2 regions of the Mesorhizobium sp. ES1-6 genome follow, and region 2 is predicted to be linked to the other one. Evidence: predicted binding sites of a transcription regulator. Region 2 holds the regulator's gene; the other holds the start of a gene.
The links. The regulator PhoB, encoded in region 2, activates phosphate uptake and scavenging genes when phosphate is short. The targets are predictions, from matches to a motif close to TGTCATNNANCTGTCAT.
Positions count from the first base shown of each region.

Region 1: the regulator PhoB is predicted to act here: its motif matches at 2,130-2,146, upstream of phnF (phosphonate metabolism transcriptional regulator PhnF).

Region 1 covers NZ_JAIUGU010000013.1:46,719-54,124, reverse strand. The annotation lists gene LB564_RS25750 (ABC transporter permease) at 1-268, shown strand, start outside; gene LB564_RS25745 (zinc-binding alcohol dehydrogenase family protein) at 333-1,349, shown strand; gene phnF (phosphonate metabolism transcriptional regulator PhnF) at 1,358-2,107, opposite strand; gene phnG (phosphonate C-P lyase system protein PhnG) at 2,226-2,687, shown strand; gene phnH (phosphonate C-P lyase system protein PhnH) at 2,687-3,298, shown strand; gene LB564_RS25725 (carbon-phosphorus lyase complex subunit PhnI) at 3,301-4,413, shown strand; gene LB564_RS25720 (hypothetical protein) at 4,410-4,667, shown strand; gene LB564_RS25715 (alpha-D-ribose 1-methylphosphonate 5-phosphate C-P-lyase PhnJ) at 4,673-5,554, shown strand; gene phnK (phosphonate C-P lyase system protein PhnK) at 5,551-6,327, shown strand; gene phnL (phosphonate C-P lyase system protein PhnL) at 6,330-7,037, shown strand; gene LB564_RS25700 (DapH/DapD/GlmU-related protein) at 7,034-7,406, shown strand, end outside.
Region 2 covers NZ_JAIUGU010000003.1:611,397-618,802, reverse strand. The annotation lists gene LB564_RS11880 (ATP-binding cassette domain-containing protein) at 1-131, opposite strand, end outside; gene LB564_RS11875 (sugar ABC transporter permease) at 142-1,494, opposite strand; gene xylF (D-xylose ABC transporter substrate-binding protein) at 1,639-2,679, opposite strand; gene LB564_RS11865 (ROK family protein) at 2,950-4,194, shown strand; gene LB564_RS11860 (helix-turn-helix domain-containing protein) at 4,372-5,424, shown strand; gene phoB (phosphate regulon transcriptional regulator PhoB) at 5,952-6,641, opposite strand; gene phoU (phosphate signaling complex protein PhoU) at 6,657-7,364, opposite strand; gene pstB (phosphate ABC transporter ATP-binding protein PstB) at 7,390-7,406, opposite strand, start outside.

The sequences.
Region 1 (7,406 bases), on a different contig from region 2:
GCTCTTGGCCGCCCGCATCGGCATCGGCAACCCGACCCAGGCCGAGGGCTGGGAACTGCAGGCGATCGCCTCCTCCGTCATTGGTGGCACCTCGCTTTTCGGTGCGGTCGGCTCGGTGCACGGGCCGCTGCTCGGCGCCTTCATCCTTGCCACCATCAACAACGGCGCCAACCTGCTCAACGTCAACTCGTTCTGGCAGCGCATCATCACTGGCGCGCTGATCATCATCATCGTCTACTTCGACGGACTGCGCCGCCGCGGCAAATAACGCGTTCCAATCGATCGCCGGCCTGACGTGGGCCGGCGATTTCGCGAACAGACTGGATCAAAGCATGAAAGCCGTCGTCTGCCGCTCGCCCGGCGACCTAGTCGTCGAAGACCGCCCCGCCCCTGGCGCGCCGCCTCCCAGCTGGGCGCTGGTGGCGGTCAGCCATGTCGGCATCTGCGGCACCGATTACCACATCTTCGAGGGCAAGCACCCGTTCCTCGCCTACCCCCGCATCATGGGCCATGAAGTGTCGGGCACCGTGATCGGGACAGGCGAAGGCGTCGGCCTCGACATTGGCGAGCCGGTGATCATCAACCCCTATCTTTCCTGCGGCAAATGCATCGCCTGCCGGCACGGAAAACCCAATTGCTGTGTGCGCATCGAAGTGCTCGGCGTCCACCGCGACGGCGCCATGTGCGAGCAGATCCTTGTGCCGGCACAAAACCTCTATCCCACCAATGGCCTGTCGCTGGCCGACGCCGCCGCCGTCGAATTCCTGGCCATCGGCGCGCATGCCGTGCACCGCGCGCGTTCCGAGCCCGGCGCCCGCACGCTGGTCATCGGCGCCGGTCCGATTGGGCTTGGCACCGCCATCTTCGCCCGCATTGCTGGGCTCGAGGTCAGCTTGCTCGACATGAGCAGCGAAAGGCTGGGCTTCGCGGCAAGCGAATTCGGCTTCTCGATCCTTGACGGCTCACAGACACCCGTGTCCGATCTGGTGCGTGATGTGACATCAGGCGAAGGCTTCGACGTGGTCTTCGACGCCACCGGCAACACCCCCTCGGTGCAATCGGCCTTCGCTCATGTCGCGCATGGCGGCACGCTGGTGCTGGTCAGCGTCGTCAAGGACGACATCGTCTTTTCCGACCCCGAGTTCCACAAGCGCGAGATGACCCTGGTTGGCAGCCGCAACGCCTTGCGCGCCGATTTCGACCACGTCGCCGCCTCGATCCGCGACGGCGCCGTGCCGCTGGCCAAGCTCGTCACCCACCGCACCACGCTCGAAGGAACGCCAAGGGATCTCGCACGCTGGGCGCACGAAAAGTCGGGCCTGATCAAGGCCGTGATCGAGATCGGATAGCCAGGGCGTTACAGTGCCGACAACTTCAGCTCCACTCGCTCCGCGGGAAAACGCGACTCCGAGAACTGGATCGGCTGGCCGTCGGGCGTGACGTTGACCGCCACGGCGACCAGCACGATGGCGCCCGGCTGCAGGTCGAGATCGGCGAGATCGGCGGCGTCCGCATGGCGGGCCGACAGCACGGTCGATTGCCTCAGATAATCGTCGACACCGAAACGGGCGAGCGAAGCGGTGATCGACCCGGTTTGCGCCATCGCCTTGTCGATGCCGGCGAAGCGCCTGGCCTCGAACCAGGCGGCAGCGCGCGACACCGGCCGGCCGTCGGCCTCGCCGCGTGTCTCCAGCCGGATCACCTCGCTGCCACGGGCCAGACCGAGCCCCTCGGCGACGCGCGGGCTGGCGGGCTCGATCGATGAGGCAAGCAACACGATGTGGCGCTCCGACGTCTGACCCTGCAGGCCTGTCGAAAAGCGCGTGCGCGCGCCGATCGGGTAGGACAGCCGCTTGCGCGACAAGACGAAAGTGCCACGCCCCTGCTCGGCCCGCAGCACGCCCTCCTGCACGAGGGCGGATATGGCGCTGCGCACCGTGTGACGGTTGACGCCATAACGTTCCGCCAGTGCGACCTCGGGCGGCAGCGCGGCGTTCTCGGCGAAATCGCCTGTGGCGATCGCTTGCAGGATCCTATCGGCGATCTGGCGCCACAGCGAGACGCCGCTGCGCCGCTCGATGCTGTCGGCCACATCATGTCTCGTCATGTTTTTGCCCCGCGGCCAATCCTGTCACGCACCCGTCATGGACTCGCGCTAGGTAATATGTATAATTTGTATAGTTGTCTATATCAATAGACAAATTTGGCAACGAGGAAATCAGTCGATGCGAGGACAGGAAGCCCGCGACCAGGCCGAGCGCAAGGCCGCCATGGCCACCTTGGCGCAATCCAGCGGCGACGACATCGTGCGGCTCTGGAACGAGGCAGGTCTGCCATCGCAAGCCGACATGCTGCGCGGCCCCGAGACCGGCCTGGTCACGCTGCGTGGCCGCATCGGCGGCGGCGGCGCGCCCTTCAATGTCGGCGAAGCGACCGTCACCCGCGCCACGGTCCGGCTGCCGTCAGGACAGGTCGGCCATTGCTACGCGCTTGGCCGCGACAAGCAGAAGGCGAAGCTCGCGGCCATCGCCGACGCTCTCTGGCAGGACCCTGCCCGCCGCGCCGAGGTCGAGACCAGGCTCATTGCACCCTTGCGCTCGGTCCTGACCGTTGCCCACGAAAAACGCCGCGCCGAGACGGCGGCGACGAAGGTGGATTTCTTCACCATGGTTCGCGGAGAAGACTGATGGATATCGCAGCGCAATCGATCGAGGGCGGCTTCGCCGATCCGGTGTTCAATGCCCAGACCGTTTTCCGCGCGGTCATGGATGCGATGGCGCGGCCGGGCAGCGTGCAGCCTTTGCCCGCCCTGGCCCGCCCGCCGGCGCCGCTGTCGGCTACATCAGGCGCCATTGCGCTGGCACTGTGCGACAACGACACGCCGCTCTGGCTCGACCCGGCCCTGCACGTCTCCGCGGCGATCGGCTCTTGGCTTGGTTTCCACACCGGTGCGCCACTGGCCAACACACCGGCCGACGCGCATTTCGCATTTATCGCCACACCGGCCGAGATGATGGCGCTCGACGGCTTCTCACAAGGCACGCAGGATTATCCCGATCGATCGACGACGCTGATCCTGCAGGTCGGCGACCTCATTTCGGGGACCCCGCTGTTGCTTGAGGGCCCCGGCATCGAAACCAGCGCCACGATCGCGCCGGCGCGGATGCCGCGCCATTTCGTCGAGCAGTGGAAGCAAAACAACCAGCGCTTTCCACGCGGCGTCGACATCGTCCTCGCCACATCGGACGGCATAGCCTGCCTGCCGCGCACGACGCGCATCAAGACGATGGAGGCTTGACCATGTATGTCGCGGTAAAAGGTGGCGAAGCCGCCATTGCCAACGCTCACAGCCTGCTTGCCGACCGTCGGCGCGGCGACCGCTCCGTGCCGGCGCTTCGCCTCGACCAGATCGTCGAACAGCTGGCGCTCGGCGTCGACCGGGTGATGAGCGAAGGCTCGCTCTACGACCGTGAACTGGCGGCACTCGCCATCGTTCAGGCGCGCGGCGACATGATCGAGGCGATTTTCCTGGTGCGCGCCTATCGCACCACATTGCCGCGCTTCGGTTACACCAGACCGATCGACACCAGCGCGATGCTGGTCGAACGGCGCGTCTCGGCGACCTACAAGGATCTTCCTGGCGGCCAGCTGCTCGGTCCGACTTTCGATTACACGCACCGCCTGCTCGACCCCGAGCTGGCCGCCGGCGCCGATGTCGCCGAACCGTTGCAGCGCGCCGGCGAGGCCGAGCCCATGCCGCGTGTCTCGGCCATCCTCGCCCGCGAAGGCCTGATCGAGCCCGATGGCGACATGCCTGGCGATCACATTCCCGGCGACATCACCCGCGAGCCGCTGGAATTCCCGATGGCGCGCGACATCCGCCTGCAGGCACTGTCGCGCGGGGACGAGGGTTTTCTGCTGGCGCTCGGCTATTCCACGCAGCGCGGCTATGCCCGCAACCATCCCTTTGTCGGCGAGATCCGCATTGGCGAGGTGGAGCTTGAGCTTGACGTTCCCGAGCTGCCCTTCGCGGTGCCGCTCGGCACGGTGCGGGTCACCGAATGCCAGATGGTCAACCAGTTCAAGGGCTCGGCCAAGGCGCCACCACAATTCACCCGTGGCTACGGCCTCGTCTTCGGCCAGAGCGAACGCAAGGCGATGGCCATGGCGCTCTGCGACCGGGCGCTACGCGCCTCCGAGCTCGGCGAGGACATTGTCGCCGCAGCCCAGGATGAGGAGTTCGTCATCTCCCATTCCGACAACGTCCAGGCGACCGGCTTCGTCGAGCATCTGAAGCTGCCGCACTATGTCGATTTCCAGGCCGAACTCGACCTCGTGCGCCGCATGCGCGCCGAATACGAGGCCCGCGAAAATCCAGCAAAGACCGAAGAGAACCGGGAGGCGGCGGAATGACCCTAGCTGCCACCATGCCCGCCGTCGACGCCGCCATGGCCACCGGTCCCGCTATAGCCCGAAGCGCCGGCCACGGTCTCACCCTGCGCGCCGTCCTTCGGCGCGGGCAAAACCATGCTCCGAAGGACAAAGGCAACTGCGCCGATAAAAAGCAGCAGCAGGATTCCAAGGTGCATCCATCCGGCAGCGGTCATCTGAAGCTGTCCCGTTTCCAGCATCCTATCAGTCAAATTCCTAGCACGAAGCGGATGTGATCGCCATGACCGACATCGCCACCTACAACTTCGCCTATCTTGACGAACAGACCAAAAGGATGATCCGCCGCGCCATCCTCAAGGGCATCGCCATTCCCGGCTATCAGGTGCCGTTCGCCTCGCGCGAAATGCCGATGCCCTATGGCTGGGGCACCGGCGGCGTCCAGGTCACCGCCTCGATCATCGGCCCCGATGACGTGCTGAAGGTCATCGACCAGGGCGCCGACGACACCACCAACGCGGTGTCGATCCGCGCCTTCTTCAAGAAGGTCGCCAATGTCGCGGTGACCACCGACACGGCCACCGCCACCATCATCCAGACCCGCCATCGCATCCCCGAACATCCGCTGACGGCGGGCCAGGTGCTGGTCTACCAGGTGCCGATCCCGGAGCCGCTGCGCTTCCTCGAGCCCCGCGAGACCGAAACGCGCAAGATGCACGCGCTGGAGGAATACGGCCTCATGCATGTCAAGCTCTATGAGGACATCGCCAAGCACGGCCGCATCGCCACCACCTATGCCTATCCGGTGAAGGTCGAGGGCCGTTATGTGATGGACCCGTCGCCGACGCCGAAATTCGACAATCCCAAGATGCACCGCTCGCCCGCCTTGCAACTGTTCGGCGCCGGTCGCGAAAAGCGCATCTACGCCGTGCCGCCCTTCACCGATGTCGTCAGCTTGGACTTCGAGGATCATCCGTTCGAGGTACAGACCTTCGACCAGCCCTGTGCGCTGTGCGCCGCCGAGAACGTCTATCTCGACGAGGTCATCCTCGACGACCATGGCGGCCACATGTTCGTCTGCTCCGACACCGACCATTGCGAGAAGCGGCGTGAAGAGGGCCATCGCGGCCATCTTGCCCCCGAGATGATGGAGCCGGCACAATGACCGACGAACCGCTGCTGCGTGTCTCGGCGCTCTCCAAATTCTACGGCTCGCGCGTCGGCTGCGACAACGTCTCCTTCGACCTGTGGCCGGGCGAGGTTTTGGCAGTCGTCGGTGAATCCGGTTCCGGCAAGACCACGCTGCTCAACTGCCTGTCGACGCGGCTGCTGCCTTCGTCGGGCACGGCCAGCTACCGCATGCGTGATGGCCAGTTCCGCGAGCTCTACCGCATGAGCGAGGCCGAGCGCCGCTTCCTGATGCGCACCGACTGGGGTTTTGTCCATCAGAACCCGGCCGACGGCCTGCGCATGACGGTGTCGGCCGGCGCCAATGTCGGCGAGCGTCTGATGGCGGTCGGCGACCGCCATTACGGCAAGATCCGCGCCACCGCGGTCGACTGGCTGTCGCGCGTCGAGATCGAGCAGGACCGCATCGACGACGAACCGCGCGCCTTTTCCGGCGGCATGCGCCAGCGCCTGCAGATCGCCCGCAACCTCGTCACCGGTCCACGGCTGGTGTTCATGGATGAACCGACCGGCGGTCTCGACGTCTCGGTGCAGGCCCGCCTGCTTGACCTCTTGCGCGGACTGGTCACCGATCTTGGCCTTGCCGCGATCGTCGTCACCCACGACCTCGCCGTAGCCCGGCTTTTGTCGCAACGCATGATGGTGATGAAGGATGGCCGCGTCGTCGAAAGCGGCCTCACCGACCGCGTTCTCGACGATCCCCGCGCGCCCTACACGCAACTGCTCGTCTCTTCCATTCTGCAGGTGTAACGATGCCGACCCCTCTCGTTGTTTCCGACGTCGCGAAAAGCTTCACCATGCATCTGCGCGACGGCATCAAACTGCCTGTCGTCTCCGGCGTCTCCTTCTCCATCAAGGCGGGCGAATGCACCGTGCTCGGCGGCCCCTCCGGTGCCGGCAAGAGCTCGATCCTGAAGATGCTCTACGGCAACTACGCCGTCGACGAAGGCCAGATCATCGTCACGCACGAAGACGGGCTGATTGACCTGGCCCACGCCAGTCCTCGCACCGTACTTGCCATACGTCGGCAAACGATCGGCTATGTCAGCCAGTTCCTGCGCACCGTGCCGCGCGTCTCGGCGCTCGACGTGGTCGCCGAACCGCTGGTCGAGCGCGGCGAGGAGCGCGAGACGGCAAGAGGCAAGGCACGGACCTTGCTGGCCCAGCTCAACCTGCCGGAAAAGCTCTGGATGCTGCCGCCGGCAACCTTCTCAGGCGGCGAACAGCAGCGCGTCAACATCGCGCGCGGCTTCATCACCGAGCATCCGATCCTGCTGCTCGACGAGCCGACCGCATCGCTCGACGCCACCAACCGCGACGTGGTGATCGAACTCATCGCCGCCAAGAAGACGGCGGGCGTCGCCCTGCTCGGCATCTTCCACGACCATGATGTGCGCGAGGCGGTGGCCGACCGCATCATCGACGTCACCGCCTTCGCCCCGGGAAAACTCGCCGCATGACCAGGAAACTGTCGGAAACACCGCTGGTCCACCCGACGGCGGAGGTGCACAACTCAACGCTCGGCCGCTGGACCGAGATCGCCGACCGCAGCCGGGTCTCGGAAAGCGAACTCGGCGACTATTCCTACATGATGCAAGACTGCGCCGTCTGGTGCGCGACGATCGGCAAGTTCGCCAACATCGCGGCAAGCGTGCGCCTCAACGCCACCAATCATCCGACCTGGCGGCCGACGCTGCACCACTTCACTTATCGCGCGTCAGACTATTGGGACGACGCCGAGCATGAGAGCGAATTCTTCGCTGAGCGTCGCGCCAAACGCGTCACCATCGGCCACGACACCTGGCTTGGCCACGGCTCGACCGTCCTGC
Region 2 (7,406 bases):
AAAAGATCGATCGAGGCGTCGTCGACGGCGCGGATGCCGCCGAAGGCGATCGAGATGTTGCGCATGTCGATCAGCGGCGTGCCCGTGGGGGCGGTTGTGGGGGCGGTTGCGGGAGCGGTTTTGTCAGCCATGATCGTACCCCTAAACCCGCTTGCGATAGACGGTGTCGAGCCACACCGCGATGACCAGCACGGCGCCGACGACGATGCTTTGCAGCGGCGAGTCGACGCCGAGCAGCACCATGCCCGACTGCAGCGACTGCATCAGCAATGCGCCGAGCATGGCGCCGATGATCGTCCCCGAGCCGCCGGCGAGCGAGGTGCCGCCGATGACGGCGGCGGCAATGACGAGCAGCTCATCCAATGTTCCAAGCACATTGGTGGAGGAGTTCTGCCGGGCCGACGAAATGGCGGCCGCGATCGTGGCCAGCACGCCCATGATCATGAACACCTTCATGGTGATCCAGCGTGTGTTGATGCCCGCGAGATTGGCCGCTTCCGGATTGCCGCCGATGGCAAAGACATAACGGCCAAAACGGGTGCGGTTGGTGATGAAGGTCATGACCAGGCCGACGGCGACCGCCATCAGCACCGGGATCGCAATGCCGTGGGCGATGAACAGCCCGCCCTCGGGCACGGTGATGTTGTTGGCGGCCGCGTAGCGGTTCACGATGCCGATCGGCCACGGATAGGAGTTGGCCAGCCAGACCGCGCCCATGATGACGGCGCAGGTGACGGCGCCCATCAGCGTCTCGGCCCAGATCGGCCGCAGCGGGAAGCGGAAGCGCTTGCGCTGCACCCGCCCGCTGAACAATGCGAACACGACGGCCAGGCAGGCGACGATGCCCACGACCCAGCTCCAGGTTGCGCCGATCGATCCGGCCGGTCCGCCGCCCATCAGCTGGAAGGTGGCGTCCAGCGGCGCCACCGTCTGGCCCGACGTGACCCACCAGGCGGCCCCGCGCCAGACCAGCAGGCCACCCAGCGTGACGATGAAGGCCGGCACTTCGAGATAGGCGATGACGAAACCCTGGAAGGCGCCGATCAGAAGGCCGAGCGCCAGGCCGATGACCAGGGCCAGGACCCATATCCATGGATTGCCGAGCTCGAGCCCGACGAACCGAACCAGGAAATGCACCTGCGCAAAGCCCATGACCATGCCGATCAGCCCTTCGGCGGAACCGACGGACAGGTCGATGTTGCGCATGACGATGACCAGCACCATGCCGCAGGCCATGATGGCGACCGCGGACGTCTGCACCGACAGGTTCCACAGATTGCGCGGCGTGAGAAAGGTGCGGCTGTCGAAATCGAGCGGATTAACGCCCAGACGCAGGCTCGAAATCACATGCAGCGCGACCCAGATCAGCAGCAGGGCGCCGATCATGCCGAGCATGCGGGTGTCGATCTCGGTCGCCTTCAGGAACCGGGCGACAGCGCCGAGTTCCGAGGCGCGCGCGGTGTCGGCCTGCGGGTTGGACGTCGTGTCGGTCATGATTTTCTCCCACCGGCTGGCCGTCTGACGCGGATGCCGAACCCAGCCTAGAAGCTATCCGCGTGATGCGGAAACACAAATCTTTTTGAGAAAACGCCGCGGCTTTGGGGGCCGCGGCGCCTTCATTTCTTCAAGCGGTCAAACTCAGTTGCAGGCCGGGACGCTGCCGGCTGCGACACCCGCGCAGACTTCGTCCTTCTTGATCCAGCCGGCGTCGATGACGAGGTTGAGATTGTCCTTGGTGATGGCGACCGGGGTCAGGAACAGCGACTTGACGGTGTTGCCGCCAGGCGTCGTGAAGTCCTTCACGCCCGCGATGTCGGTCATCTTCTTGCCGTCGGCGAGCTGCGAGGCGATCTCGGCGGCGTTCTTGCCGAGTTCACGCGCGTCCTTCCACACCGACACGGTCTGGGTGCCGAGCGCGATGCGGTTGAGCGCGGCGTGGTCGCCGTCCTGACCGGAGACCGGCACGGTGCCGGCGAGCCCCTGCGCCGTCAGCGCGGCGACGACGCCGCCGGCGGTGCCGTCATTGGCCGCGACCACCGCGTCGACCTTGTTGTCGTTGGCGGTGAGGAACTGTTCCATGTTCTTCTGGGCGTTGGCGGGCAGCCAGCCGTCCGTATAGGCTTCGCCGACATTCTTGATCTTGCCGGAATCGATGGCTTCCTTCAGCACTTCCATCGAGCCCGAGAACAGGAAATCGGCATTCGGGTCGGCACCCGAGCCCTTGATGAAGACGTAGTTGCCTTCAGGCTTCACCTTGAACACTTCGCGGGCCTGCATGCGGCCGACTTCCTTGTTGTCGAAGGTCAGGTAGAAGACGTCCTTGTTCTCGATCAGGCGGTCATAACCGACGACCGGAATGCCCTCGTCGAGCGCCTTCTGCACCGCCGGGCCGATCGCCGAGGCATCCTGCGCCAGGATGATCAGCGAATTGGCGCCCTGCGAAATCAGGCTCTCGACGTCGGTCAGCTGCTTGCCGGGGTTGGACTGCGCATCGGCGGAAATGTACTTGTCGCCCGCGGCCTCGATCGCCTTCTTCATGGCGGCCTCGTCGGTCTTCCAGCGCTCTTCCTGGAAATTGGACCACGAAACGCCGATGACCTTGTCCTTCGCCTGCGCGACCGAAGCCAGCGTCAGCGACATGGCGACACCCGCCAGGATGGCGGCTGTGAATCTCTTCATGATATCCTCCCTGCGCCGCGTATGGCGCGACCAAACCGACCCGAGGGCCGGCACAAAGGCTCTATTTTTTCGAGCCTCGAAAAAACACTGGTCCATCGCCGGAACACTGTCAACATCGATTCTGATGGATTTTGAGGTGCCGAGACCCTTTTTTCGAGTCTCGGAATAAATAATGACAGCTCCAGATGCATCTGCCAGTATTCTACCCCGTTGCCGGCGATGTTCGAGGGGGCGTCAAGAGCCGCGGCAACGGGGGAGGATGTGGGAAGCATGTCGGTCGGAATCCGCCACGACGATCTGCGCCGGCGCAACCGCGCAATGGTGATAGGAGCCGTGCGCCGGGGCGGTCAGCCCTCGCGCACCGAGATCGCCGCCACCACCGGCCTCAGCCACTCGACCATATCGGCGATATCAGCCGACCTGATCGGCGAGGGTATCCTGACCGAAGGCAAGCCGAACGAGGCCGGCTCACTCAAACGCGGCCGGCCGCAGGTTGGCCTCGGCCTCAACCCCGAGGCCGCGGCTGTGATGACCGTGGTGCTGTCGCTGAATTTCCTCTCCGTCGCCGTCATCGATTATGCCGGCCAGGTGATATCAGAGGAACAGCGCCGGCTGGACACGCTGACCTTGTCGCGTGAAGCTCTGATCGGCGAATGCACGGCAATCGTGCGGCGCCGCCTCGAGGACCCCGATCTCGATGTCAGCAGTGTTGCCCGCATCGCGCTGGCGATCCAGGGCATCACCGACACCGAGGCGCGTGCCATGCTGTGGTCGCCGATCACGCCGCGGACGGACATTGCCTTCGCCGACATACTCGAAGCCGAGTTCGGCATCCCAGCCACCATGGAGAACGACTGCAACATGATGGCGGTGGCGCTGCGCTGGCGCGACCCCCAACGCTATCGCGACGACTTCATCGCCATCCTGCTCTCGCACGGCATCGGCATGGGCCTGGTGCTGAAGGGCGAACTGTTCACCGGCACCCATTCGTCCGGAGGCGAGTTCGGCCACATGATCCATCGCCCGGGCGGCGCGCTCTGCCGCTGCGGCCGGCGCGGCTGCGTCGAGGCCTATGCCGGCAACTATGCCATCCTGCGCAACGCCAGGCAGCTTGGCGAGGACACCGAACCGGTCGCCGATGTCAGTGACGCGCAGATGCGGACACTCGCCGCGGCCGCACGGGAAAGCGACGGACCGGAGCGCGAAGCCTACCGCAAGGCCGGTGAAGCGTTGGGATATGGTCTGGGCAGCCTGTTCGCGCTGATCGATCCCGCACCCGTCGCCATGGTTGGCGTCAGCGCCGCCGCCTTCGACCTGATCGAGCCGGCCTTGCGCGAGGCCATCGCCCAGACCGCCGGCGGCCAGCATTCGGGATCGATTTCCTTCGATACCGAGCCGAACGAACTGCCGCTCATCCGCGAAGGCTGCGCCATGCGCGCCTTGACCTTCGTCGACCAGGAGATTTTCGCGCCGGGCGTGCAGGCGAAAAGCAGCGCTGGGAAGAGCGTCGCCTGAAACCCGCGCGAACGCCTTGGACTCCCGGAAAAGCATGGCCGGACGCCATGACTGCGCGTCTCAACTGCTTGACCGAGCGTCCCAAGCCATTGACGGCTTCGATGATAGTGACACCCATGCCGTGCGATCGGTGTGACGCCGACGCTAGGGGCAGTGGAAAGTTCGACACCGGTTCAGATGCGCAAACCCGACAGCACGCTCGACATGGCAACGGCACGGCGAGTTGAATGGCCTTTTCCGCCAGGGGAGGAATGTTTCGCCGCGTGGAAGAATGCGCTTTCTCTGCTGGTCGACTGTTCCATACCCGAGAGCGCCGACCCCGCGCTTTTCGATTTCCATGGCTGCAGCTGGCAACTTCCAGGCGCCTTTCTGCACGCCAATGGCGGTTCGGCGATGGCGATGTCGCGGACACAACAGGTCATCGACGACCGGCCCACCCAGCACATGGTGCTGTACATGGTTTTGGAAGGACAGGTCACGAGCAGCTACGACGGGTTGATCCAGGAGCATGTCCCCGGCGACATCGTCGTCGTCGACTATTCGTCGCCCTACGAGAGTCGGACCTCGGGCTATGAAGGGGTCGCGCTGACCTTGGACAAGGCCAGTGTGCCGGCCGGGCTGCAGAACAATGTTCACGGCCTTGTGCTGACGGCGAGCGAGGACGCCGGTGCGATGCTCGGAACCCAGATCATGGCTCTCGTGAAGCATATTGACGGCCTCTCCATCCACCAGAGCCAGGTAACGGTCGATGGCATTCTGCGCTTTGCCGCCGCCGCCTTTGGCGCCCCCACAACGCGGCACCGGCGCGACAAGCGTTTCCTTTTCCAGCGTGCGTCGTCGACCGCACGACAGAAACTGTCCGATCCCGACTTCGGCCCCAGTGAGTTGGCGGCGGTGCTGGGCGTTTCCCGATCGAATCTGTTCCGCCTGTTCGAGCCGCATGGTGGCGTGCAACGCTGGATGCTCGCGGAACGGCTAAGGGTGTGCTTGCAGAGCATTCTGCGATCGACATCGGATCACAAGATAGCCGCCATCGCCCGTAATCACGGGTTTCGCAGCGAGTCGCACTTCAGCCGCGCTTTCCAGAAGCGATACCAGATCAGTCCGAGTTCCGTCCGTGCTCTCAACCATGATTCAACGCGGATGGCGGCCTATGAGACCTTGCTGAAACAAGGCAACGGCAACGGCGGAGCGATCGTCGAGGGCTGGCTTGCCTCCCTCCGCGCCTGAGTCCGTCGAGCCGGATCCGTCGACACATTGATCGTGCGTCTCATCTTCGTGACCGAACGTCCCAAAATGCTCGTCAGTCTCGCGCGGGACCGTGACAGCACGACCGACTTCGCGGACAGGTATCTTTGGGGCTGATCTGAAGCGTTCCGACCCTCCACGGAGGCACGAATGCGCAGCGGAGCGAAAAAGGGGGCACGAACATGTCAGGCGAAGCGATCGAGATGCGGCAGGTCGGTCAAGCGGAGAACCCCACTCACCGGCAACCATCCTATCTGGAGCAGGCACTGGGCAGGGTCAGTCAGCTTATCGGATCAGCCGGCTCACGATCACGTCATGGGTCGGAGCCGGACGGTCTGGAAGCATTCGACATGCTCGGCGGCTGGAAGGGCTCGGACGCGAGCAGGCGCGACATCAGGTAGCGCCGCGGATTGTCCCTGGGACGCGCACGCATCATCTCTGCTGGTATTCGCGGGCGTATTGATGTTTGCCGTTATCATCTTTCGCACGCGCGCTGGCTGAGCGCGGCTTTAATCCTCGCGGATCGCGTAGCCCGCGCCGCGGATGGTGCGGATGACGTCGGGCATGCGGCCATTGTTGACCGCCTTGCGCAGCCGGCCGACATGCACGTCCACCGTGCGCTCGTCGATATAGATCGTCTCGCCCCAGACATTGTCGAGCAGCTGGCTGCGCGAGAACACCCGGCCGGGATGGCGCATCATGAATTCCAGCAGCCGGAACTCGGTCGGTCCGAGCCGGATTTCGCTCTTCTTGCGATAAACCCGGTGCGATTCACGGTCGAGCACGATGTCGCCGACCTTGAGCACGCTGGACAGCACTTCCGGCTTGGCGCGGCGCAGCAGCGCCTTGATGCGGGCCATGAATTCCGGCGTCGAGAACGGCTTGACCAGATAATCGTCGGCACCCGTCGACAGGCCGCGCACGCGATCGCTTTCCTCGCCGCGCGCCGTCAGCATGATGATCGGCAACCGCTCGGTCTCGGGCCGCATTCGCAGGCGCCGACAGAGTTCGATCCCGGACACTGCCGGCACCATCCAGTCGAGCACCAGGAGATCGGGGACGTTTTCCTGCAGCCGGATTTCGGCTTCATCGCCGCGCGTCACCACTTCGACCTGGTAACCTTCCGATTCCAGATTGTAGCGGAGGAGCACGCCAAGCGGCTCCTCGTCCTCGACCACCATGATGCGCGGCGCGATCATCGGCCTGTCACCCTGTTATACCGCCGGCGCCGACATCGCGGTCTCGTCCTGCTTAGGGCGATTGGCGGGCAGCTGCGTGCCGGTCAGCACATAGTATGCATTTTCAGCGATGTTGGTCACGTGGTCGCCGATGCGCTCGAGATTCTTGGCGCAGAACAACAGATGCGTGCAGGCGGTGATGTTGCGCGGATCTTCCATCATGTACGTCAGCAGTTCGCGGAATACCGAGGTGTATTTGACGTCGATGCGCTCGTCGTCATTCCTGAGTTTGGCCAGTGCCGACGCATCGCCGGCCGCATATTCCTCGACCACGCCATGCACCTGGATCAGCACCAGTTGCGCCATGGCGTCGATGGAATGCGAAAGGTCGCGCGGCGTGGCGCTGAGACCGACAGTGCCGACGCGCTTGGCGATGTTCTTGGCAAGGTCGCCGATGCGTTCAAGGTCGCCGGCCATGCGGATCGAACCGACGACATGACGCAGATCGTCGGCCATCGGCTGCCGCTTGGCGATCAGCGTTATGGCGCGGTCATCGAGTTCGCGCTGGCGCGCATCCATGATGGCATCGTCGGAGACGACGCGCTGGGCAAGAGCGTTGTCGGAGTTCAGCAGCGCCTTGGTGGCGCCGCCGACCATCGAGCCGGCGAGGTCGCCCATGTCGCTGATCAGCCTGCTGATCTGTCCGAGATCTTCGTCGAAGGCTGCAACCGTGTGTTCGGCCATGATCCTGGTCCTCGTATGCGTGCGATCAGCCGAAGCGGCCGG